Regions from separate parts of the Bacillus capparidis genome, predicted to be linked through region 3. Evidence: riboswitches for the same ligand, from Rfam matches in the RefSeq annotation. Region 3 holds a riboswitch; each other region holds the start of a gene.
What was found. Region 3 has a riboswitch for S-adenosylmethionine ahead of JOC74_RS12280 (methionine ABC transporter ATP-binding protein). Riboswitches for the same ligand answer to the same signal wherever they lie in the genome.
Positions count from the first base shown of each region.

Region 1: it holds a riboswitch for S-adenosylmethionine, as region 3 does, so the genes downstream of both, JOC74_RS15515 (methionine ABC transporter ATP-binding protein) here and JOC74_RS12280 (methionine ABC transporter ATP-binding protein) in region 3, are expected to answer to the same signal.
Region 2: it holds a riboswitch for S-adenosylmethionine, as region 3 does, so the genes downstream of both, JOC74_RS00855 (methionine biosynthesis PLP-dependent protein) here and JOC74_RS12280 (methionine ABC transporter ATP-binding protein) in region 3, are expected to answer to the same signal.

Region 1 is NZ_JAFDST010000003.1:394,190-402,020, forward strand. It holds gene JOC74_RS15510 (methionine ABC transporter permease) at 1-618, opposite strand, end outside; gene JOC74_RS15515 (methionine ABC transporter ATP-binding protein) at 618-1,634, opposite strand; SAM riboswitch class I at 1,727-1,829, opposite strand; gene JOC74_RS15520 (ABC transporter permease) at 2,857-3,648, shown strand; gene JOC74_RS15525 (taurine ABC transporter substrate-binding protein) at 3,670-4,704, shown strand; gene JOC74_RS15530 (ABC transporter ATP-binding protein) at 4,726-5,553, shown strand; gene JOC74_RS15535 (TauD/TfdA dioxygenase family protein) at 5,560-6,492, shown strand; gene JOC74_RS15540 (DMT family transporter) at 6,562-6,900, shown strand; gene JOC74_RS15545 (sulfate ABC transporter substrate-binding protein) at 7,295-7,831, shown strand, end outside.
Region 2 is NZ_JAFDST010000001.1:159,780-167,610, reverse strand. It holds gene JOC74_RS00875 (hypothetical protein) at 135-296, opposite strand; gene JOC74_RS23290 (RusA family crossover junction endodeoxyribonuclease) at 293-511, opposite strand; tRNA gene JOC74_RS00865 (tRNA-Val) at 2,029-2,101, opposite strand; gene metC (cystathionine beta-lyase) at 2,341-3,510, opposite strand; gene JOC74_RS00855 (methionine biosynthesis PLP-dependent protein) at 3,503-4,624, opposite strand; SAM riboswitch class I at 4,687-4,811, opposite strand; gene JOC74_RS00850 (esterase family protein) at 5,000-5,734, shown strand; gene JOC74_RS00845 (YjcG family protein) at 5,779-6,294, shown strand; gene JOC74_RS00840 (GNAT family N-acetyltransferase) at 6,298-6,723, shown strand; gene JOC74_RS00835 (hypothetical protein) at 6,758-7,000, opposite strand; gene spoVIF (sporulation-specific transcription regulator SpoVIF) at 7,154-7,405, opposite strand; gene JOC74_RS00825 (YjcZ family sporulation protein) at 7,562-7,678, opposite strand; gene yjzK (protein YjzK) at 7,746-7,831, opposite strand, start outside.
Region 3 is NZ_JAFDST010000002.1:1,030,176-1,038,006, reverse strand. It holds gene JOC74_RS12305 (hypothetical protein) at 1-158, shown strand, start outside; partial or broken gene JOC74_RS24460 (YndA family protein) at 104-343, shown strand; partial or broken gene JOC74_RS23520 (ATP-dependent DNA ligase) at 512-628, shown strand; gene JOC74_RS12300 (GAF domain-containing protein) at 1,222-1,443, shown strand; gene JOC74_RS12295 (aminotransferase class I/II-fold pyridoxal phosphate-dependent enzyme) at 1,480-2,655, shown strand; gene JOC74_RS12290 (SDR family NAD(P)-dependent oxidoreductase) at 2,688-3,458, shown strand; gene JOC74_RS12285 (iron-containing alcohol dehydrogenase family protein) at 3,507-4,604, shown strand; SAM riboswitch class I at 4,766-4,872, shown strand; gene JOC74_RS12280 (methionine ABC transporter ATP-binding protein) at 4,942-5,994, shown strand; gene JOC74_RS12275 (methionine ABC transporter permease) at 5,987-6,667, shown strand; gene JOC74_RS12270 (MetQ/NlpA family ABC transporter substrate-binding protein) at 6,680-7,519, shown strand; gene JOC74_RS24455 (S-ribosylhomocysteine lyase) at 7,551-7,667, shown strand.

The DNA.
Region 1 (7,831 bases), on a different contig from region 3:
CGCTAGCTGGACAAGCAAAATTAATATGACAACGGTAACCAGCATGACGCTGCCATCAAAACGTTGGTAGCCATAAGTCATGGCAACATGACCTAATCCACCGCCTCCGACTGTTCCGGCCATGGCAGAAAAATCTATTAAACCGATGGTTACAAAAGTTAATCCAAGGATAAGAGGCCCTAAAGCTTCAGGAATTAATACAGTAAAGATAATTTGAAGAGGGTTTGCTCCCATTGCCTTTGCTGCTTCAATTACGCCAGGATCAATGCTGATTAAATTATTCTCCACAATTCTTGCTATACCAAAAGATGCTGCGATGGTCATTGGGAAAATGGCTGCCCAAGTTCCGATAGTTGTCCCAATAATGGAGCGAGTTAGAGGGCTAATAGCAACAAGAAAAATAATAAAAGGAATAGGCCTAATGATATTAATTAAAATGTTCAATGCCTGAAATAAAATTTTATTTTCTAATATATTTCCTTTTCTAGTGATAAAAAGCAATAAACCAATGATGATGCCAAGAATGGAACCAAATATTAAAGTCGCAATTACCATTAGAATCGTTTCTCCTGTTGATTCCACTATCCTTGGCCAAAATGTTGTCCAGTCCACTCTCATTAAATGATCACCTCCTCTATTTCAACGGTTTCTTTTAACTCGGAAATTACATTGTCGATAGCTGCTTGATGCCCTTCAAATGATACCAATAAGTTTCCGTAAAATTTTTCTTGAAGCTCTTTGATAGATCCATAAATAATATTTATGTCTATATCATGTTTTCTTGTAATCTGGGATAGAACGGGATTGTTTGTTAATTCGCCGCTGAAAACAATCCGATATAAATTTTTCCCTCCATTTTCCTTCCATTGAGATAGTAATACTTCAGAAGGACGATCCTGCTGAACAGATTGAATAAACCGTTTAGTTGTCAAATGCTGTGGTTTTGTGAAGGTATCAAAAAGTGATCCTGTTTCAACAACTGTGCCATTTTCCATCACAGCAACCCTATCACAGATGGATTGAATTACATGCATCTCATGTGTAATGAGCAAAATAGTGATCCCTAAACTCTTATTGACCCTTTTTAAAAGGCGGAGAATTTCTCCTGTTGTATCTGGGTCTAAAGCAGATGTAGCTTCATCACAAATTAGGATATCTGGAGAGGTGGCAAGGGCGCGCGCTATTCCTACCCTCTGTTTCTGCCCGCCAGATAACTGCTCCGGATAATCATTTGCTTTATCAGTTAAGCCTACAAACTGCAGCAGCTCTGTAACTCTAGCCTTTATTTCCTTTTTGGGGAACCCAGCAAGTTTAAGAGGATAAGCTATATTTCCAGCTACTGTCCGAGAGGAAAATAAATTAAAGTTTTGAAAAATCATGCCAATTCGTCTGCGGAGACTTCGAATCTCTTTTTGGGAAAGGCTAGATATGTCCTCTCCCTGAACCGTAATAGAACCGTTAGTGGGATTCTCCAACATATTAACAAGTCTCAATAGTGTGCTTTTTCCAGCGCCACTAAAACCTATAATTCCAAAAATTTCACCTTGAGAAATAGAGAGAGTAACGTCTTTTACTGCGTGAATTTCCCTTTTTCCTAATGTGAAAGTTTTTGCTACTTGCTTAAATTCAATCAATGCACACACTCCTTAAAAAAATTAGAACAAAAAGCCCCACTATTTTCTTATTCAGAAGAAAATAGTGGGGCTCTCGGAAATAAGCTACCTCATTCTCATCTTCCAATGCAGAAGCATTTGCAGGAATTGGCACGGTGTCATAAACCCGTTGCCGAGACTTCATTGGGCCTGTCCCTCAGTCTCTCTGGATAAGAAAAAATTAATATTAAGTTATTGGTTAGATTTGTTTACAAATATATTGTTATAATTAAAAAATGTCAAGGGTTTCTTTTCTATAAAATTTTAATGGGATTTTACTTTTGAAAGAATATCAGTTTATGTTTAAATTATATTGAAAAAATATAAAGTGTATTATTTATAAATAAAATACGATATAATAATTATATCAATTTAATTATAAAGAGAGTAATGAATGATCAAAACCTATTAAATAGGGCGGAATTATATTGTAATAAAACCTTCTTTGTTTTGTTCATCAAAATAAAATTTATGAATTGTTGGGGTAGAGATTGGCATAGGGATGATGGAAGAACTTGTTAGTGAGAGTCAATCAGAGGATATTGAAAAATTATCTATAACTGTAAAAATAAACATTGAAAAAACTGCACTGATCAATTTTTTCTCAATGTGTATCAACAAGGTTCGCTAATTCATACTTGACAGGTAAGGAAACTATGGATATTATAATGGCAGAATTTATCGATATCTTTCCGCTTAGCAAGTGCAGTCCGGACTGCAAAGCCAAATTGAACCTCTTAATTTAGTTTGTATTTATGACTGTAGTGGTAGAAAAGTGGCAATTGTGGATGAAGTCAAGATTTCTTATATTTTTAGTCTGCTAGTATGGTTCAGTGTTAATCACCGTTAACGATGAATAGATTACACAAATTGACAAGACAGAGAAAAATCATTTCTTGCTAAATAAGAATAAATATTGATTTATAAGAAAAGTTTTCTTTAATTTCTTCCAAATCCAAATAAATGGTCGACTGGATAACCAGAGACTCTTATCTTACGTAAAGACGTAAATTGATAAGAGTCTTTTTTATTTTCTCTTAGAAGGAGTGTTTTTCTTGCTTAACAATACGAAGGTTAGTGAATCAATACTATGACCTGCTTCTAAAGGCGGATATTTTAGTTATTGGTGGGGCTCCCTCCGGAAATGGGGTCTGGTATATCCCTCCAGCGAACCCTAAATTTTATTTATAAAGGAAGATGTCAAATGGAGAACAGTCATACGTATGGAAAGCACAATTTGATAGTGAAAGGCATTTCCTTAGCCAGTGTAATCATTTTATTCATTGTGTGGACAATCATTACAAATTTGAAGTGGGTAGATCCATTTTTTATTCCTACACCACAGGCTGTATGGGCTTCATTTATTGAACTTTTCACACAAGGGTATAAAGGAGCTTCGCTGCTTTCTCATATTTCTAATAGTATGTATCGTCTCTTTTCCGCGCTGTTTCTTGCATTCTTAATAGCTGTCCCACTAGGGCTATTATGCGGATATTCAAAATATATACGTGCTGTTTTTGATCCGATTATTGAATTTTATCGTCCTCTGCCGCCACTTGCATATTATGCAATTCTAGTATTATGGCTTGGTATCGACGATAAGTCAAAAATTGCTTTATTGTTTTTAAGCGCTTTTGCACCATTATTTATCACCATAGTATCAAGTGTCCAAAAATTACCTAGTGATCGTATCAATGCGGCGCTTTCTCTTGGGGGAACAAAAAGCAAAGTATTATGGCATATCATCTTGCCCTCTTGTCTGCCTGATATTATTACAGGATTACGGACAGCCATTGGTATAACGTATGCAACACTTGTTGCGGCTGAAATGGTTGCGGCAACAAGTGGAATTGGCTGGATGGTTCTTGATGCGAGTAAATACTTACGAAGTGACATTGTTTTTGCGGGCATCATCCTAATGGGGGCGATTGCGATTATCTTAGACAGTTTGATTCGTCTTTATCAGCGTAGTCGTTTTTCATGGGTAGGAAAATAAATAGAAAAGAAGGAATATAAAATGAACCTATTAAAAAGAAATGTTTTGTTAATCATCCTGTTAGCTTTTACAGTTAGTGCGGCTTGTTCAAATCAAGTTTCATCTAATTCAGCGTCAGAAAATAAATCAACATCTTCATCCGAAAATGTACCAGAAAAAATTGTTATTGGATATCAAGCATCACCAAGCGGAGAGTTGCTTGCAAAGGCGCTCGGACTGCTTGAAAAAAAATATCCCGACACCAAGGTTGAATGGGTGAAGTTTGATGCTGGACGTGATGTTAATAATGCGATCGCAAGCGGAAGCATTAACTTTGGAACTGTTGGAACACCGCCAACCTCTATTGGTATTGCGAATAAACTCCCGTACAGTGTGTATAACTTGCACGACATAATTGGAGAGAGTGAAGCTCTTGTCGTAAAGGATGATACCGGAATTCAGTCATTACATGATTTGAAGGGGAAGAAAATTGCAACAACTTTCAGTTCTACTTCTCATTATAGTTTGCTTGGTGCATTGAAAGAAGAAGGACTTGATCCTGTAAAAGAAAACATTACGATTTTAGACATGACCCCGCCTGATATTTATGCCGCATGGCAGCGTGGAGAAATCGATGGAGCCTATTTATGGCAGCCAATGCTGGAAAAATTAAATCAAGACAAAGGAAAGGTCATTGTGAACTCAAAAGAGCTTGCAGAAAAAGGAGTGTTAACTGCAGAACTAGGTTACGTGCATAATGATTTTGCTAAGAAATATCCGGAAGTTGTCAAGGACTACGTAAGCGTATTGGATGAGGCGGTTAAATATTATCGTGATAAGCCGAAAGAATCTGCTGATTTGCTTTCGAAAGAACTTGGATTGTCGCCAGAGGAAAGTTTAAAAACAATGAAACAACTTATCTGGCTTGACGCATCTCAGCAAAAAGAATACTTCTCAGGACCCTTAGCTGAAACGTTAAAAGAAACAGCCGATTTTCTTGTAGAACAAAAATCCATTTCAAGTGCACCCGATTTAGAAGTATATCAAAAATCACTATTGAAAGAAATTCATGAATAAAGTGAAACGGATGGTGAAGATATGAGCGGAGTCACAGCAACAACTTCTCCACATGAAAATGAAGTCAATCATCTGAAAAGAAAAGTAATTGAATTAAAAGAAATCTCTCTACAGTTTTCATCAAATCGAGCAGTACAACCTGTATTGGGAAATATCAATTTAGATTTGCACCAAGATGAGTTTGTCTGCATTCTCGGACCATCGGGATGCGGAAAATCAACATTATTAAATATTCTAGCAGGCTTTCAGAAACCAACAACCGGTCAAAGGTTTATAAATGGAGAAAAATATTCAAAACCGAATGCTGACATTGGGGTTGTTTTTCAACACCCAAATTTATTTCCATGGTTAACGATTCAAAACAATGTAGGCTTTGGTTTAAAAATGAAAGGTATGTCAAAAAAGGATAAAGAACGAATTATTGCTCATTACTTACAACTTGTCCAACTTGAATCATCTGCAGATCTACTTCCCCACCAGCTTTCAGGAGGGATGAAACAGCGAGCTGCCATTGCTAGAACATTAGCTGCAGAACCTAAAGCTATTTTAATGGATGAGCCATTTAGTGCACTTGATACATTAACGAAAGAAACAATGCAAAATCATCTATTGACCATTTGGAAAAAAACAAAGAAAAGTATATTTTTTATTACGCATGATGTCGAAGAGGCGCTTCTTCTTGGAACGAGAATTTTGGTTATGTATCCTGCACCTGGAAGGATAGCGATTGATATTGCGAATCCATTAATAAAGCAAAATCAATCGAATTCAGAGTTGAAAAATACGAAAGAATTTCTGGATTTGCGTACGTATTTAGTTTCCGTCATTAAAAAAGCTAAGGAGGAGTGAGTAAAGATGTCAAAAGAGTTAACGAATTATCCTAGACCACTTCATTTTGAAGGACGTACAGATAAGGAAGGACCACGCATAATACGGCGCGGAACAAATGCTGAGAATGGGTATAACTATACTAATTTTCGCGTCAAACCTTTAACCCCTATTATCGGTGCGGAAATTGAAGGAGTGGATTTAACAAAATCTCCAACAGAAGAGTTAAGAGATGAATTAAATCAAGCATTGCTAGATTGGAAGGTTATTTTCTTCCGTAATCAGCCGATTACAAGTGACCAGCAACTGGAATTGGGACGTTTATGGGGAGAGCTTGAAGTCCATCCTTTTTACTCAGTTCCAAAAGACCGATCAAATCATGTGATTCAGTTTGCTCGAAATCATAAACAAAGCGGCCACGAAAATATTTGGCACGCTGATGTAACTTTTCGTGAAAAACCAGCTAAAGCATCTATTTTACGGTTAATTGATGTACCGCCCGTTGGTGGCGACACCTTGTGGGCAGATATGGGTGCTGCATACGATAACTTACCCGAGGAAGTAAAAAAGAAGATTGATGGATTGCAAGCTTTACATGATTTTACTCCTTCATTCAGTCATTTATTGAGCCCTGAGGAATTACGTGAAAAACAGTCAGAGTTCCCTGCAGTTGCACACCCGGTGGTCCGTACTCATCCGGAAACAGGACAAAAGCTTTTATTCGTTAATCCTTCTTTTACAACGAGAATAATAGGTTTAGAAGAACAGGAAAGTGAAGAGCTTCTTCGTTATTTATTTCTTCAAACGCACGTTCCTGAATATCAAGTGCGCTTTAAGTGGGAGCCTAACTCTATTGCTTTCTGGGATAATCGAGCTACGCAGCATTATGCTGTTTCTGATTATTTTCCACATAATAGAAAAGCTGAGAGGGTAACGATTGCCGGTGATCAGCCGTTTTGATGGACAAGTCAAGCATTGACGTTTCATTTATTCTTTATCAGTTCAATGAATGTATAAGGAGAAAAGTAGATGAGCTGGATTTATTTAATCTTAGGTATTTTTGCTGAAATTATTGGCACAACGTCAATGAAGTTTTCTGTTGGTTTCACAAAATTGATTCCATCTTTTTCAATTTTTATATTTTACGGGCTCAGTCTAACACTTGTAACGTTATCACTTGAAAAAATTGATGTGAGTGTAGCCTATTCGATCTGGTCTGGTGTTGGAACAGCTATAATTGCTGTGATTGGAATAATCTACTTTAAAGAACCTCTTTCCACGATAAAAATCTTATCAATCCTGCTCATTATTGCGGGTGTCATTGGGCTAAATTTAGATGGAAACCTTATGAAGAACGGCCAACAGTAGCTTTATCTGTCAATATAAATAAATTGCATTTTAAAATGATGAAGAAACTCTGTTTAAATAACCGGTATTATTTATAAAACCCTTTTTATTTAGGGTTTTTTCTGTTCATTGAATACCTCGATCTGTGTAGGATACGTCAAATGTTTGCTTGATCCATTCACGAACTAAGAAGGACGTCCAATTCATTTCGGCAGGAAAACCAACGTCGGAACATGGTTATCTTTAAGGAAGGTATTTTTCATCATATTCGTTTGTTACCTAATACCCATAAATTTAAAGCAAACTATAAAACCGAGTTGACAGGTAAGAAAAGTTTGAATATTATTGATATATCTCATGAAGAGTTAAAATTTAAGATTTTCCAGAAAAAATAAGAATTGTAGGGGGAAATACTATGAAACTTTTTAAAACTTTAACTATCGGATTGACTGCAATCTTTTTGGCTGCGGGATGCTCTTCGGGTAATACATCCTCTGAAAGTGAGAGCAAAGATCAACCGGTAGAATTGCTTAACGTATCCTATGATCCTACACGAGAGCTTTACCAGGAGTACAATAAAGAGTTTCAGGATCATTGGAAAAAAGAGACAGGTCAGACAGTTACGTTTCAGCAATCTCATGGAGGTTCAGGGAAACAGGGACGATCGATTATCGATGGACTGGAGGCGGATGTCGCAACACTGGCTCTTGCTTACGATATTGATAGCATTGCAGGTGCGGGTTTGATTGATGAAGGGTGGCAGAAGGAGCTTCCTGATAATTCATCACCTTATACTTCAACAATTGTGTTTCTCGTAAAGAAAGACAATCCGAAGAATATCAAAAGCTGGAATGATTTAATCCGTGATGATGTTTCAGTGATTACGCCAAATCCGAAAACCTCGGGAGGTGCACGCTGGAATTACTTAGCTGCTTGGGATTATGCGGATAAG
Region 2 (7,831 bases), on a different contig from region 3:
TATTATTGTACGGATGCTGGCTTCATTCCAATTTCCTGTATTTTATCCTCCATAAGTACCTCCAAATTGGAGCAGAACCCATGTTACAATAGAAACCTCCTACATTTTTATTGTCCGGGCTCTGCTCGGGCTTTTTAATTTTTTGACCAAGGTGTTTGCTCAACCATGTCAAATAGCTTCGGCTTCTCCTCTAGAAAGATCAGATGCTTGGCTATGTACGCTAGCCGTTCAGATTCTATCATTTTCCATGTAACAACCTCTCCCGGTAGATGATCATTTCTAGTTTTTGTGCTCATGAAGCAACCTCCTTCACTAGAACTTCAATACTTGGCGTTTCCTCATAAACCTTGTAAACTGAGATACTAACAACCTGATTATCATCTGCCCAGATCAATTGATTAAGAGAATCGAAGAGGCCCTTTGTTAGATTGTCTATATCAGGCTTTTTACAATGCTGGGTAACAACTGCAGCTTCTTTCTTTTTGCCACTCCAGCTCGAAGGAATCGGCATGTTAAATCATAATCCACATGCACTAGACCTGTAATAATCTAGTGCACTTTCAATTAATGTTTCAACTGCCATTGGATAGCTCTTTTGTAAGTTAAGTACCTTTGAGCGTTTTTATCTTTGAATTTGCCTTAATATGTCAGGCGGACTGCTCCCATCGGCAAGATTAGAATGTTTAATTTGTTCACTCCTCTATCTCCCATCAGCCTCAAGCCATTCTCGATTCCGTGTCTCTTGCCCGGGCAGCAGTATGATTTGTGTTAAGGCTCGGATCATTCTACTTCACCGTTTCCTGTAAATATCCCAAAATGCTACCTTTTCTTCCTGATAATTTTCCTGTGTCCGCCGTGCTGAAGTACAACATTACTAACTACTCGAATATAAAAGTTGGCGTACCTTTTATCGCTAAGGAATTTGGAGTCACAAAAAATTCGCGAAAAAACGCTAGAACCTTTTTCGACGAAAAATTGAACAAGAAAAAATTTGATGAGATGTTTCAAGATTTCATGCCACCTAAGAAAACTCCTCCATATTCTGCAGAAACTAGGGCAATTCTTTTAAAACTTTATCTACAACTTAAAAGAAAGGTGTGGATAGTAATGATTAAGCAAAGAGTCTATCAAGAATATGTGAACGAAAAACTAGTGTCATATTGATATGTACTTACTTTTGATCATATTAATTGGGACAAGCCGGTGATTTATTTTGATTTGCAGCCTCCATTTGAATATTTCTATCGTGATATGTTCGATGCTTCGATGCCCGCGATTTCTGTTACTATGAACGAATTGATTTTAAATCATGACTATCCTCGAAACTGCGAATTCTTAAATATGGTGGGAACCCGATTCATTTTAAACAATTCATTTTTCAAATTCCTGATCTTTCTGAAGTCTTGCGCTTAAATTCCTCATCGTAGAAAACTATTTAGAAAGTTAAAAATGAAATGTTAATGGAGAGAAGAACATGAGTAGTTTTAGACAAGTAAGACCAGGGACATACGAATTCCGCTTGGAGTTGGGATATGATTCTACTGGACGACGGATTCGTAAATTTAAGAATCACCAATGAAATAATAATAGAGAAGCTAAAAAAAATATTAGCACGACTCGAAGTAGGGCAACTTAGTTGATCATGATAATATCAAATTCGAAGCGTTGTATGAAAAGTGGAATGTTGATTTTGCTCCGTACACTCTTGATCCTAGGACTCAGGAGGTCTATCAATATACAATAGAGTCCTTAATCTTCCGTATTTCAAAAAGGCCACTGTACAGAAAATTAAAGTTCGGAATTTGATTCGATATTTTAACAAGGCATGATAAGGGCGAAGGTATATACACATATCACCAGGAAGTTGGATTCAGATGCCGGAAATGCATTTTTAGAGGCTAGAAATTGAAAAGGTCAGTTGTTTGGTCGGTTGGAAGAAATCAAAAAATAAAAAGCCACTTCCGAAGAAGTGGCTTTTTTATATGAGAATCCCTTGTTCCATAAGGGTTCTCGGGGTTTGGCACCCAATGATTCCGACTGGGCTCGAACCAGCGACCTCTACCCTGTCAAGGTAGCGCTCTCCCAGCTGAGCTACGGAATCGGATAAATCAATACGCTGGAATATGTACCGACATACATTATTATAATCAGATAACTTATTTTCGTCAATAGTTTTTTTAACCTTGTCTAATTTTCTATTTCTAGATAAATTAAGCCAACTGGTAGAGTTTATGATAAGAAGAAAATTAAATCAATCAACTATGAAAATCGACAACACTGTTTAGTTCCTGAAAAAACAGGAATCCCTGCTAAAAACAGGGTTCCTGATCAGGCACAACTCTAGACCGTAAAACTAGATGAAACAGCCTCAAGAGCTTGGTCGAAGTCTTTGATCAAGTCCTCTGCTGCTTCGACACCTGCACTTAGACGGAGCAATCCGTCAGTAATTCCTCGTTTTTCTCTTTCCTCTTTCGGCATAGAAGCATGAGACATTTTTGCCGGATACGACAAGATGGATTCGACAGCACCTAAGCTGACTGCAAATACAGGCAGTTTTAATTGTCGGACGACTTTCCGTACTGCATCTTCATTTTCCAATTCAAAAGAAAGTACAGCACCGTCTCCCAGCGACTGGCTCTTATGGATAGAAGCACCCGGATGAGAAGAAAGCCCTGGATAATACACATTTTTTACTGCCGGATGTCCGTTAAAGTACTCTGCCAGCTGCTTGGCTGTTTGGCTTGACCTTTCCAGCCTGACTTGCAGCGTTTTTAATCCTCTTAAAATAAGCCAGCAATCTTGGACGCCTAGAACCGCGCCAAATGAATTTTGCAGCTTATAAAGCTCTTGAGCAAGGTCTGGATCCTTAACAGCGGCAAGACCTGATAAGACATCGCTGTGTCCGCCCAAAAATTTCGTTGCACTATGCAGCACAATATCTACACCAAGGTCGAGCGGACGTTGAAGTGCAGGCGTCATAAAAGTATTATCGAGAAACGTTAAACAGCCATTTGCGCGCGCCAGTTTTACAACTCCTCGAATGTCTGTAATACCTAAGGTCGGGTTTGACGGTGTTTCCATATAGATGACTTTCGTATTTGGCTGAATATGTAACGCAACCTCATTGAGATCAGTCATATCAACAAATGAATGCTCAATGCCAAACCGGTTTAACACCTCGGTCACCATTCGGAAGGTGCCCCCGTAAACTTCTCTTGTCACTAGTACATGGTCTCCTTTTGACAACAGCAAAAAGGCGGTAGAGATCGCAGCCATTCCTGATGCAAAAGCAAATCCTCTTACTCCTCCTTCTAGAGCGGCTATCGTTTCTTCCAGCGCCTGTCTTGTCGGGTTTCCTGATCTGCTGTAATCAAATTCTCCAAACTCGTCAAAAGAAGCTTGATGGAAGGTAGAAGCGTGCTGTACAGGTACACTGACAGCACCAGTTGACCCATCAGTTTTATGCTCATTATGAAGAAGCCTTGTATCAAAACTCCAGTTATTACTCATACGTTACAGCCTCCTCTTTTACTTTCTCAAGTGCAATTCTTAGATCATCCTTTAAGTCCTCTACATTTTCGATCCCGACAGAGAAGCGTAAAAGCCGATTACAGACTCCATTTGCGATGCGAATCTCTTCTGGTATATCCATATGGGTTTGCGTCGCAGGATAAGTGATGAAACTTTCAACTCCGCCAAGACTTTCAGCAAAGCAGATCGTTTGCAGGTTTTTTAAAAATGGATTAACCATTTCTTCTTTCAGGATTCGAAAAGAAAGCATTCCCCCGCGTCCTGGGTATAAGACGTCGGTGATTCCTTCCTGCTCGATAAGAAATGCCGCAAGCTCCTTAGCATTTTCTTCATGTTGTCTCATACGCAAGGCAAGAGTTTTCATTCCTCTCATTAACAGCCAAGAATCAAAAGGTGCTAAAACAGCTCCAATTGCGTTTTGATGCTGAAATAGCTCTTCCGACAATTCTTCTCCTTTTGCTACCACAAGGCCGGCCAAAAGGTCATTATGCCCGCCTAAATACTTTGTCGCGCTGTGAATCACAATATCCGCACCTTCATCAATGGGACGCTGAAGCACCGGGGTATAGAAGGTGTTGTCTACAATCAACAGTAAATTATGCTTTTTCGCAATGTTTGCAACCTTCTCGATACTAACTTCCTGCATCAAAGGATTCGTCGGAGTTTCAAGAAATATCGCTTTTGTATTTTCATTGATGTTTGACTCCGTACAGTCCTCATTATCTAAATCATCATAGATAAAAGTAAGTCCGTATTTTTTCCATTCATTTTCAAACAAACGGTAGGTTCCCCCATATAAATCAGAGGAAACAATGATTTCGTCTCCGCTTTTAAATAACGCCATAATCGTATGAATGGCTGCCATACCAGAGCTGAATGCAAAGCCTCTAGTTCCTCCTTCAAGGCTTGCGATTGCATCTTCTACAAGCTGTCTTGTCGGATTTTTCGTGCGAATATAATCAAAACCCGTTGATTCGCCGATTCCTAAATGGCGGTATGCCGAGGAAAAATAAATCGGCGGATTAACAGCTCCTGTCGTTTCTTCACTTTTGTTTCCAATTTGTGCAAGTTTCGTTTCTACATGTCGAGTCATTTGGACACCATCCCTTTAAAAATTAAAAACCCTTCTTCATAAGAAGAAGGGTTTAACTCTTCCTCTTATCTTTCAAGCAAAAGAACGCTTGCTGGATTTAGCACCTTGGTGCAAGCTGATTGAACAGCATGCATAACCGGTTGCTGAGGTTTCTTCGGGCCAGTCCCTCCACCTCTCATGATAAGAACGTATTCGTATATTCTAATTTTTCTTTACTTTAACGTACTCCATCCTATTTTTCAAGAGCTTATATAAAAGTTTTTATCTTTTCTTCCATGCTTGTTCTTTGCTAAACTATAGGTAATCATAAAAATTATACTTTTTGTGACAATAGATGGAAACGCTTTAATTTTTTGCAATTGCGGGGGAATAGTTGTGACTAGCAAAAAAGGTGTTATAAACGAGGAAAAGCTTTATTCGAACGAATTAGCCGAACATATGGATGTATTGACGTATTTGCCCAAAACCTTTTCACCGTTGTACACGTACCATGTCATTATTGCCCAAGACGGTAATGATTATTTTCGATTAGGACGAATTGCCCGTCAGGCAGAAGCTCTTATGAATGACGGAAGTATGGAAAGATGCATAATTGTCGGTATACCATACAACAGTGTCAGTGAACGGAGAAACACCTATCATCCAGAAGGAACAAAATTTAATGCGTATAAACGATTTTTGGCAAAAGAGCTCATCCCATTCATTGACGAAAAATTTTCGACTTATCAGGTTGGTACCGGCCGAACGTTAATCGGCGACTCACTGGGCGCGACCGTTTCCTTGATGACCGCTCTTGACTATCCAAATATTTTCGGCAATATCATCATGCAATCGCCTTATGTCGATCAACATGTTTTACAAGCGATAAAAGATACCGAGTCCCTTCATCTCTTAAGCATCTATCATCAAATCGGCACAAAAGAGACTGAAGTACACACCTCAGACAAACAGGTTCTTGATTTTGTCAAACCAAATCAAGAATTAAAACAGCTGCTCGAGAATAAAAATGGCATTTATTATTTTGAAAGCTTTGACGGTGATCATAAATGGACGTATTGGCAGCCATTGATCACGCATGCTTTAAAGAAGATGCTCTCAATGTCTCCTTAATTTTTTGGTATACTATATAATATGAAACACTAAGGAGGTTCACTATGAAATACGGAATTGTTTTATTTCCTTCAAAAAAACTCCAGGATATCGCAAATTCTTACCGTAAACGTTACGATCCAAATTATGCACTCATTCCTCCTCATATAACATTGAAACCGGCTTTTGAAGCAAGCACTGAAGTCATTCACGCTCTTGTTCCAAAGCTGAAAGCAACGGCAAAAAAGTTAAACCCAGTGACTATAAACATAACAAAATACAGCTCATTTGCCCCTGTAAATAATGTGATTTACATGAAGATTGAACCGACAAAAGAGTTGAACCATCTTTATGAGGCTATTCATAATGATAGCTTGGACGCAGAACCGGAAAATCCTTTTGTTCCGCATGTGACAGTAGCCCAAAAGATATCTGAAGATGAACATTCCGATGTGCTTAGCTCGTTAAAAATGACAGACGCTGCCCATGAAGAGACAATCGATCGTTTTCATTTGCTTTATCAGCTCGAAAACGGGTCTTGGACTGTGTATGACACATTCATTTTAGGAGAAGGAGAATAAATATTGATAGCAACAATTGCAGAAACTGATCAACAACGGAAAGATGCTTTATCTATAAGAAATGAAGTATTTATTAACGAACAGAAAGTATCTCCGGAAATCGAGATGGATGAACTTGATGAGACCTCTGTCCACGTTGTATTGTATGATGGAGAGAAGCCGGTTGCTGCCGGGAGAACTCGATTATTCGAAGGTATGGGAAAGCTCGAACGCATTTGTGTATTAAAATCCTACCGATCCAAAGGTTGCGGAAAACAGATTGTGAATGCTCTCGAAGAAGCGGCGGCTAAGCTTGGGGCATCTTCTTTTCTGTTATATTCTCAAGTCCAAGCAGCTGTCTTCTACGAAGCTCAAGGCTATAAAACTGTATCTGGAGAGTTTTTGGCTGCAGGAATCCCGCACGTTAAAATGATAAAGGAAAAACTGTAAAAAACCATTGTGTGAAAAGGTTGTTTTTTAAGGTTTAAACATATTCTTGAAAGTACCTGCCTTTTCCATTCTCAGAATAAAAATTGTTCTGACGGCGTTTACGATTTCCACCCCAATTTGGCTGATAGCTTTTTGGGGTGTTTTTTTCCAGCTCACGGTAAACGAGTTCCCCTTGGATGCTCTTCACTTTTGAGACTTGGGCATAATTGCTTTTTCGGTTCATCCTGCTCGCGTATTGTATGTATTGGTCAAGCTGAACGTGCGGAGCATAAATCATTTCATACGCCTCCTTCCCATTGTGATGTCCTTTCCCCTTTCATTTTCATTTTAAACTCACAATTATCTATTCCATATAATGAACAGTGTTACCTTTTAAAAAAAAGCAGAGTGAAACATATCTGTTTCACTCTGCAGTAGAATTGTAATATCTTTATTTTTTCATCATTTTGCTGATCGTTCCAAAATCAAGCTTTTCTTTTCCGCTAGTAATCGATTGGACGATTTTATCTTCCATTTCTTTTGGAACTTTTCGATTAGCCATTTGGGCTACCCGTTGGATTACGCCTCTTACCGTCTTTTCATCTTTAAAATTCGCATGCTGCAATGAATTGGCAAGCTCCAATACATCTTTCATATTGACGCCCGTTTTCTTTTCAACATTTTTGAAAAATTGATTGTCCATTTAACTGCCTCCTTTTATGGGAGTGATAGGATATTGTATGAAGAAAAAACAATTTTGTGCTTGGTTCATAAACTCCCCTATTTTCTAATCCGCTGAATCAAACAAAAAAAGGTACGGTTTTAATCGACCGCACCTTTCATTCGTCCTTTCGATTGATTAACTATAAAAAGAAGCGCCTACGATAATCAAAAGAATGAACAAAACAACCACTAGAACAAACCCCGAACCGCCATAGCCACCTCCGTAGCCATATCCGCCGTATCCGTAGCCCATGTGCATTCACCTCCCTTTCTCATACTGTATGAAGATGAATGTATTTTGTTTGGATAAATGCATAGGTTCACATGAAAATCCCAAATGAGTCAGATTTTTTTCCTTGCGCAATCAACCATTGTTCGGTCTGACTGTCAAATTTATCCATTTCCC
Region 3 (7,831 bases):
CAAGCAGCATGAAACCTTTGGGTACTGGGAGTTGGGATTATAAAGTAAAAACTTTAAATCAGGTGGAGGCGATTTTAGGGTTTGTCTTCCCTATTATAGTCCAAAAGGTTATTACTATTTATTTGAAGAAGATGCATATAACCCAGACGATCAAGTAAAATCTGGCGTTTACTTTGGTGATAGTACAAGTGATGATTTTTATTATACGGAATCAGCCCATGGATTTTATTGTCATGTCTTCAAAGATGTCAATGCTTGGGTCGATGGCTCTAATAATCAAGCTGAATTTTATGTGAAAAGATACTCTGATAATGGAACAGTATATGTAGAAGCCTGGGATTGAATTCGTAAGGGCCAATATGATGATTAAAATAGATGATAATCAAAAGCCCTTCATACGTATGGAGGGCTTTTAATTCTTTCCATTACTTAATCAAATTAATTGGGAAGAGATCAAAAAACACTTACAATTTTATAGTAAGTGAGGTGTGATTTCTTTGTTATTTTTCCTATGTTATTAGAATCAGTGAAGGAGCCATTTGACGACGACAACTATATTTCAGAGGTCAAATTCGATGGAATAAGAATCGTGCTTTCAAAGAATAACTGGATTGAATATAGGCATAACTACATTTTTTAACTCCGAAAGTTGAGTTATTAATCCTAGTTGACATATAGGAATTATGTGTATAAAATTAAATAAATTTAGAGAGGAGATGTACGAAAAGACAAAGCTTTTTTTCGTGTGAAAATAATACTAACCAATATTGTTGGTTCAACTCATTTGGAGCAAATTGATAGGCTAACGATGATACAGAAATTTTAATCACGATTATCTATGAAACTCCCATTTTGCCATATTGTATTTGGCAATATACGAAATGAGATTTTGGATGTATTGGGTATAGTGGCAGAAAAAAGTTCGATCTGTTTTTTTCATAGATTGCAGAATAAGTAAACAAGACAGGATGCTTGGAGTGGAAAAAAAGGATATACATATTGAATTAACGGAACAAATTCGGGCTTTGTTTAACAATGAATTTGACTTGGTGGCTAATATGAGCAATATGGTTGTCTCTGATCTTTGAAAAGATCTTTAATTTAAATGTCACGACATTTTATCGCTGGAAAAATGATGCATTAATATTGGGCCCGTTTTAAGGAAGGGTAGCTTGCATGCACATTTCTCTTAATAAAGGTGTTTGTGTGAAGATTGCATTTATGAAAAATACGGAGATTGTTGCTGATGTTCATCAGTTTCCCAGACATATTGCCTGTGACCCGTGCTCAAATTCAGAGTTTGTCGTGCCTGTGTTTTGGCCGGACAGCGATAGATTCTTTGGTGTTTTAGATTTAGACAGCCCTCTTTTTGACCATTTTGATGCGATTGATGCAATGTACCTTGAACAACTTGTGCAGCTGGTTTTTGGACATAAGAATTAGATTATCTTGTGTGGAAGTAAAGTAGGAGGAGAGGCATTGGTTTATTTTCAGTCTTCTGAACGTGTTAGAAAGCTTCCAGTTAATTTTTTCGATCAGCTGGACAATAGATTAGCTGAATCAGAGCATTCAGGGAAGCCCTTTATCAATCTTTCCAAAGGGAATCCGGATCTCCCAACTCCGGGGCATATTGTTGAATCCTTAAAAAGAGCGGTCGATAAGCCGGAAAATCAGGCTTATCCTCCTTTTCTCGGGAAAGAAAATGTTCGGTTAGCGATCACCGATTTCTATAAAAAAGAGTATGGGGTGACATTGGATCCGTTAAAAGAGGTCGCCATTTTTCATGGTGCTCACATTGGTATTACCGGAATTCCGCAGGTACTGCTTAATCCCGGAGACTATATGCTCATTACTGATCCGTGCTATCCCATCTATTATTCCTCGGCCATTCTATCACAGGCACAGACTTACGCTATGCCTTTAGAGGAGTCGAATCAGTTTCTTCCGGATTATAGCCGGATTCCAAAGGATATTTTAAAAAAAGCACGAGTGCTGCTGCTGAATTATCCTAATAATCCGACCGGTACGCTTGCGACAAAGGCGTTTTGCGAAGAGACGATTGATTTTGCCAGAAAGTATCATATTCCGGTGATTAATGATTTTGCCTATGCTTCACTTGGATTTGATCACAACAAACCATTGAGTCTCCTGCAAACGGAGCATGCGAAGACCGTAGGTGTTGAAGTTTATACGATGTCTAAAACTTATGATATGGCAGGATGGCGGTTTGGATTTGCTGTGGGCAATGCATCGATTATTCAGGCATTGAACCATTTTCAAATGCATGCCTACAGCACAGTATTTGGTGCGGTTCAGGATGCGGCAGCTTGTGCGCTGAAGTCGTCCCAGAAATGTGCAGCTGATATTGTAAGCACCTATCAGCGTAGGCGTAATGTATTGATCGACGGCCTGCGGCGTATCGGCTGGAATGTTGCATCGCCGCCGGGGACATTTTTTGCCTGGCTGAGGGTGCCTGAAGGTTATGATAGCCAGTCTTTTTCTGACTTGTTATTCGATCATGCGCATATCGTCGTGGCTCCGGGGATTGGGTTTGGAGAAAATGGCAATCAGTTTGTAAGAATCAGCTTGGTGAACAGTGAAGATATATTGGCAGAGGCTGTTGACCGGATTGAGGCGCTTCACTTATTTAAATAATGTTTTCTAAGTTGGGAGATTGAGAGTGAAAAATGATTACGATTGAATTAAAAGATAAAAATGTACTAATTATAGGGGGGAGTTCCGGCATTGGCAAGGGAATCGCCGATCTGTTTCTTGGAGCCGGCGCAGGAGTAGCCGTGGCCGATATCGCTTTTGACCAGAAAGTGGATCAGAAATCAGAACGTTTGGTTCATCTTAGACTGGATGTCACCAATCAATCGGATGTGGCTCAGGCGGTGAAAACGGCGACTGATTTGCTAGGCTCGATTCATATTCTTGTTAATAGCGCGGGGATATCGACGATGGATTATGCCGTAGATATTAAAGAAGAAGACTGGGACAGAGTCATGGATGTCAACTCCAAAGGAACTTTCCTAGTCACACAGGCGGTTGCCCGTCAGATGATCGAACGGGGTATTGAAGGCAGGATCATCAACATAGCCTCGCAAGCCGGAAAAAACGGTTACCGCTGTATGGGAAATTATTGTTCATCGAAACATGCAGTACTGGGATTTACGAAAGTCATGGCCATCGAATTGGCTCCTAAACAAATTTTGGTCAATGCGATCTGTCCTGGCATTGTGGAGACGAGTATGAAGCATCGAGAGCGGATTGACGGTGCCAAATTAAGAAACATGACGCCGGAACAGATATATGAGGAAGACTGTTCGCAAGTTCCGCTTGGCAGGACAGCTCTCCCGTCCGATGTAGCTAATGTCGCTCTCTTTTTGGCTAGCCCCCTGTCTTCCTATATGACAGGTCAGGCGATTAATGTGACAGGCGGTATGACGATGAATTAACAGCAGAGTTGACGGCAATTTATTCTATCGGTAAAGGAGTTCAGCACGATGTCTTTTCATTTGGTATCCAGAGTCGGGCCTCAGCAGTATATCTCTGAAGAAGGCGCCTATAATTATCTGCCGGAATTTCTCAAGGTGCTGTCGGCCGCTCGGGTTCTTATTCTTCATGGTGTAAAATCTTGGCACAAAACGGCTCCTTATCTGCCCGATCTAAATGGAGCGGGTTTCGATGTACACGAGATGACCTTCGGAGGCGAATGTTCGTATCAGGAGATTGACCGTGTCATTCAGAAAATCCGGGAATCAGATATTGATCTTGTTATCGGGCTTGGTGGTGGAAAAGTGATCGATACTGCGAAAGCCGCGGCTTTTAAATCTGGCGGGCGTCCGCTGGTGATACTGCCGACAATGGCGAGCAATTGTGCGGCATGGTCGGCACTCAGCGTTATTTACAAAGATAATGGTGTATCCATTGGACATGAGATTTATCCAAAACAGTCCAGTCTTGTGCTCATAGAGCCTCGGGTAATATTGGATTCTCCCATTGATTATTTTATTGCCGGTATTGCTGATACACTGGCGAAGTGGTATGAGTCCGACAGTTTGCTCACCCATGTTCATCAGAATCATCTTTCCATTCTGTATGCAAGAGAGTCCGCTAAACTTTGTCGGGACATTCCGTTGAAGTATGCAATACAGGCTGTGGAGGATATGAAACGAGGCGTTTTATCCGAGCCCTGGCAGCTCGTGATGGAAACGAATATAATTGCTGGCGGCCTTGTCGGCGGGTTCGGCGACGAATACGGACGGGCAACTGCAGCGCATTCGATCCATGATGCACTGACCGTTTTCCCTGAGACAAAACATATCCTGCATGGCGTCAAGGTGGCCTATGGGATCATGGTTCAATTAGCACTTGAAGAAAAGTGGGAGGAAGTCCGTCGTCTTCAGCCGTTTTACCAGTGCCTAAAGCTGCCTATGAATCTGCGGGATTTACACCTTGATGCGCGTCCTGAAGAAGATATTCGCAAGCTAGCCGCTTATTCTGTGAGTCCGGACAAAACGATTCATTTGCTTCCTTTTGAAGTGACTGAGACCTCCGTCTTTGAAGCAATTCAACGTCTGGAAAAATCCATCTATATATAAATATGGATATTTTTTTACATTCATAAGAAACATCAATAGTGAACTCGTTTCAGCAAGCTAAAACATCGGGGAATCAGATGGGGACCTCACTTGATTGGAAAGTCCCACTTCGCTTAGAGGTGGGAGCCTTAACCTTTTATAAAAGATAAAATGAATCCTTTTACTTATCCAGAGCGGCGGAGGGACTGGCCCAATGAAACTCGGGAAACCAGCAGAATCACTATGTTGCTCATTCCAGGAACACATGGTTGTGTTCAAAAGATGGGGAGAACCACAAACAAGACTTCTTATCTTTGAGACTTTTTGATAGAAAATAATTGAAAGGGGGCCTGTACTAATGTCAGCGTCAGAGATTATTCGTATGGAGCATGTGGTTAAAGTTTTCACGGATGGTAAGAAAGAACATCCCGTATTAAAAGGCGTTAATCTCTCAATTGAAAAGGGGGATATATTTGGCATCATTGGCTATAGCGGTGCTGGAAAATCGACGCTGGTCAGATGTTTTAATGGGATTGAAAAACCAACGGAAGGCAATGTTTTCTGTGAAGGCCGCAATATCGTTGGTTTAAAAGCAAAAGAACTAAGGGCAGTCCGAAGAAAGATTGGTATGATTTTTCAGCAATTCAATCTCATGCCTTCCCGAACGGTTTTTGATAATATTGCTCTTCCTTTGAAACATAGCGGCTTAACTAAGAAAGAGATTAATGAGCGAATTACGGAATTGCTGCAGCTGGTTGCGCTGCCGGACAAAAGAAATGCCTATCCTTCTCAGTTGTCCGGCGGTCAGAAGCAGCGCGTGGCGATCGCTAGGGCACTGGTTAACCGGCCGAAGATCCTTTTGTGTGATGAGGCAACAAGTGCCTTGGATCCCAAGACAACGAAGTCGATCCTTTATTTATTGAAGAAATTAAATAAGGAATTGGGATTAACGATTGTGGTGATTACCCACGAAATGTCCGTTGTCAGAGAAATATGCCAAAAGGTCGCGGTGCTCGATAAAGGGGAGATCCTTGAGGAAGGTGATGTTTACTCAGTTTTTTCAAATCCGCAGCAGGAGCTGACGCAGTCATTCATTGAAACGACGTCAACGTTAGGCAGTGTGGAAAACTTAATTAAAACAAAATCTCCTGTGGTGCAGCTGCAGCCGGGACAATTGCTGCTTAAAATGAGCTATACCTCAAACAGTGTTTCCGAGCCGCTCATTTCTTATATATCAAGGGCGTATAACGTTGATGCAAATATTGTCTTTGGGGATATTCAAATCTTAAGCGATAATCCACTTGGGGGATTAATTGTTATTTTAAGCGGTCAGAAGCCGGATATTGATCATGCGCTGCAGTATCTGAAAAAAAGGCATTTTGCGATTGAGGTGCTAAAAAACCATGGGTAACTTGATACAATTCTTGCTTCCTAATGTTTCTCAAGTGATGGATGAATTTTATCTTTCAATTATTCAAACGCTGAAAATGGTATTTGAGTCAGGACTTATCTCTTTTCTGCTTAGCCTAGTGATAGGGATCATTCTGGTATCCACAAAAAAAGATGGGATTTTAGAGAATACCTTTATTTTTAATATTTTTGATAAGTTGATCAACCTGTTCCGTTCGATTCCATTCATTATTCTCATTGCAGCATTAATCCCGATTACCCGATTGATTTCCGGGACAGCTGTCGGTGTACAGGGCACCATATTCCCGCTTATTGTTGGCATTACGCCCTTTTTCTCCAGACAGATCGAGTCCGCTTTAAGTGAAGTGGATGAAGGACTGGTTGAATCAGGGATTGCCATGGGGTTATCGCCTTTTCAAATTATTGTTTCCGTCTATTTAAAAGAAGGTATCTCTTCCATCGCGCGAGTAACAACGATAACTGTCATCAGTCTGATCGGACTCACGGCGATTGTCGGCGTTGTCGGAGGCGGAGGGATCGGCGATTTCGCGATTCGTTACGGCTATCAGCAAAATCAATTAGATGCTACCTATCTATCGATTATTGTTCTCTTAATTTTTGTCAGTATCGTTCAAATAATAGGCACATTGATTACCAAAAAAACCACGCATTAGGAGGAATTCATCATGAATAAAATCACAAAAATCAGCAGTTTAGTTCTCATATTTAGTTTTATACTGGTTCTTGCTGCCTGCGGTTCGTCTTCAAACGGCAGCTCGGACAAAGTAAAGGAAGTAAAAGTTGGGGTTGTCGGCAACAGTGATGATCCGATCTGGAAACAGGTCAATAAAAATTTAGCAAAAGATAACATCAAAGTAAGCCTTGTGAAATTTACAGATGGAATCATTGCCAATCAATCTCTAGATAATAAAGAGCTGGATTTAACGGCTTTCCAGCACAATGCATTCTTGAATCAGGAAGAAAAGCAAAAAGGGTATAAATTTACCGTCATCGGCCAATCCTATATTGTTCCTTTAAACGTCTATTCGCATCATCTTAAGAGTATCAAACAGGTTAAAGAAGGGGATAAAATTGCTATCCCGAACAACGTCACGAATGCTGGAAGAGCACTCAAAGTTTTGGAAAGTGCGGGCTTGATCAAACTTGATCCAAGCAAAGGGTACTCACCAGCTGTGAAAGATATTACAGAAAATAAACTGCACTTGAATATTGTCGAAGTTGACCCTGCTAAGATCCCTAGTCTGCTTCCAGACTTTGCTGCAGGGATCACAAATAGCAACTTTATCATCGATAATAAAATGGATCCGATAAAAGATTCGATTTATCATATTCAACCGGATCTCAATGACCCGAATAACAAACCGTGGATCAATGTCATTGTTTCAAGTACTGCAGACAAGAACAACAGCACGTATAAGAAAGTGGTCAAAGCTTATCAGACACAATCGGTCGCAAACACCATTAAAAAGACATATAACGGTGTATATGTCCCTGCATTTAAGTAATGAAAAAAGCGCATGTGAGGAGATCTGAATTATGGCAAAAGTTGAAAGTTTTACCCTTGATCATACGAAAGTCAAGGCCCCTTATGTTCGGTTAATTACCCAAAAGGCGACATCATTCAATTTACGATCTGCGTTTTGTACAGCCTAATGAAAAGTCCCTAGCCTCTTTATAGCGCGTATGAAATAACGAATAATTAGTGAATGACTAAAATACTAAATTTCGCTTATATCTCGCGAGAAATGTTACTCTCCATATTTCTTCTTATGATACATGTTGACAATGCTTGCAATATCGGCGATGTGTGGATTTAA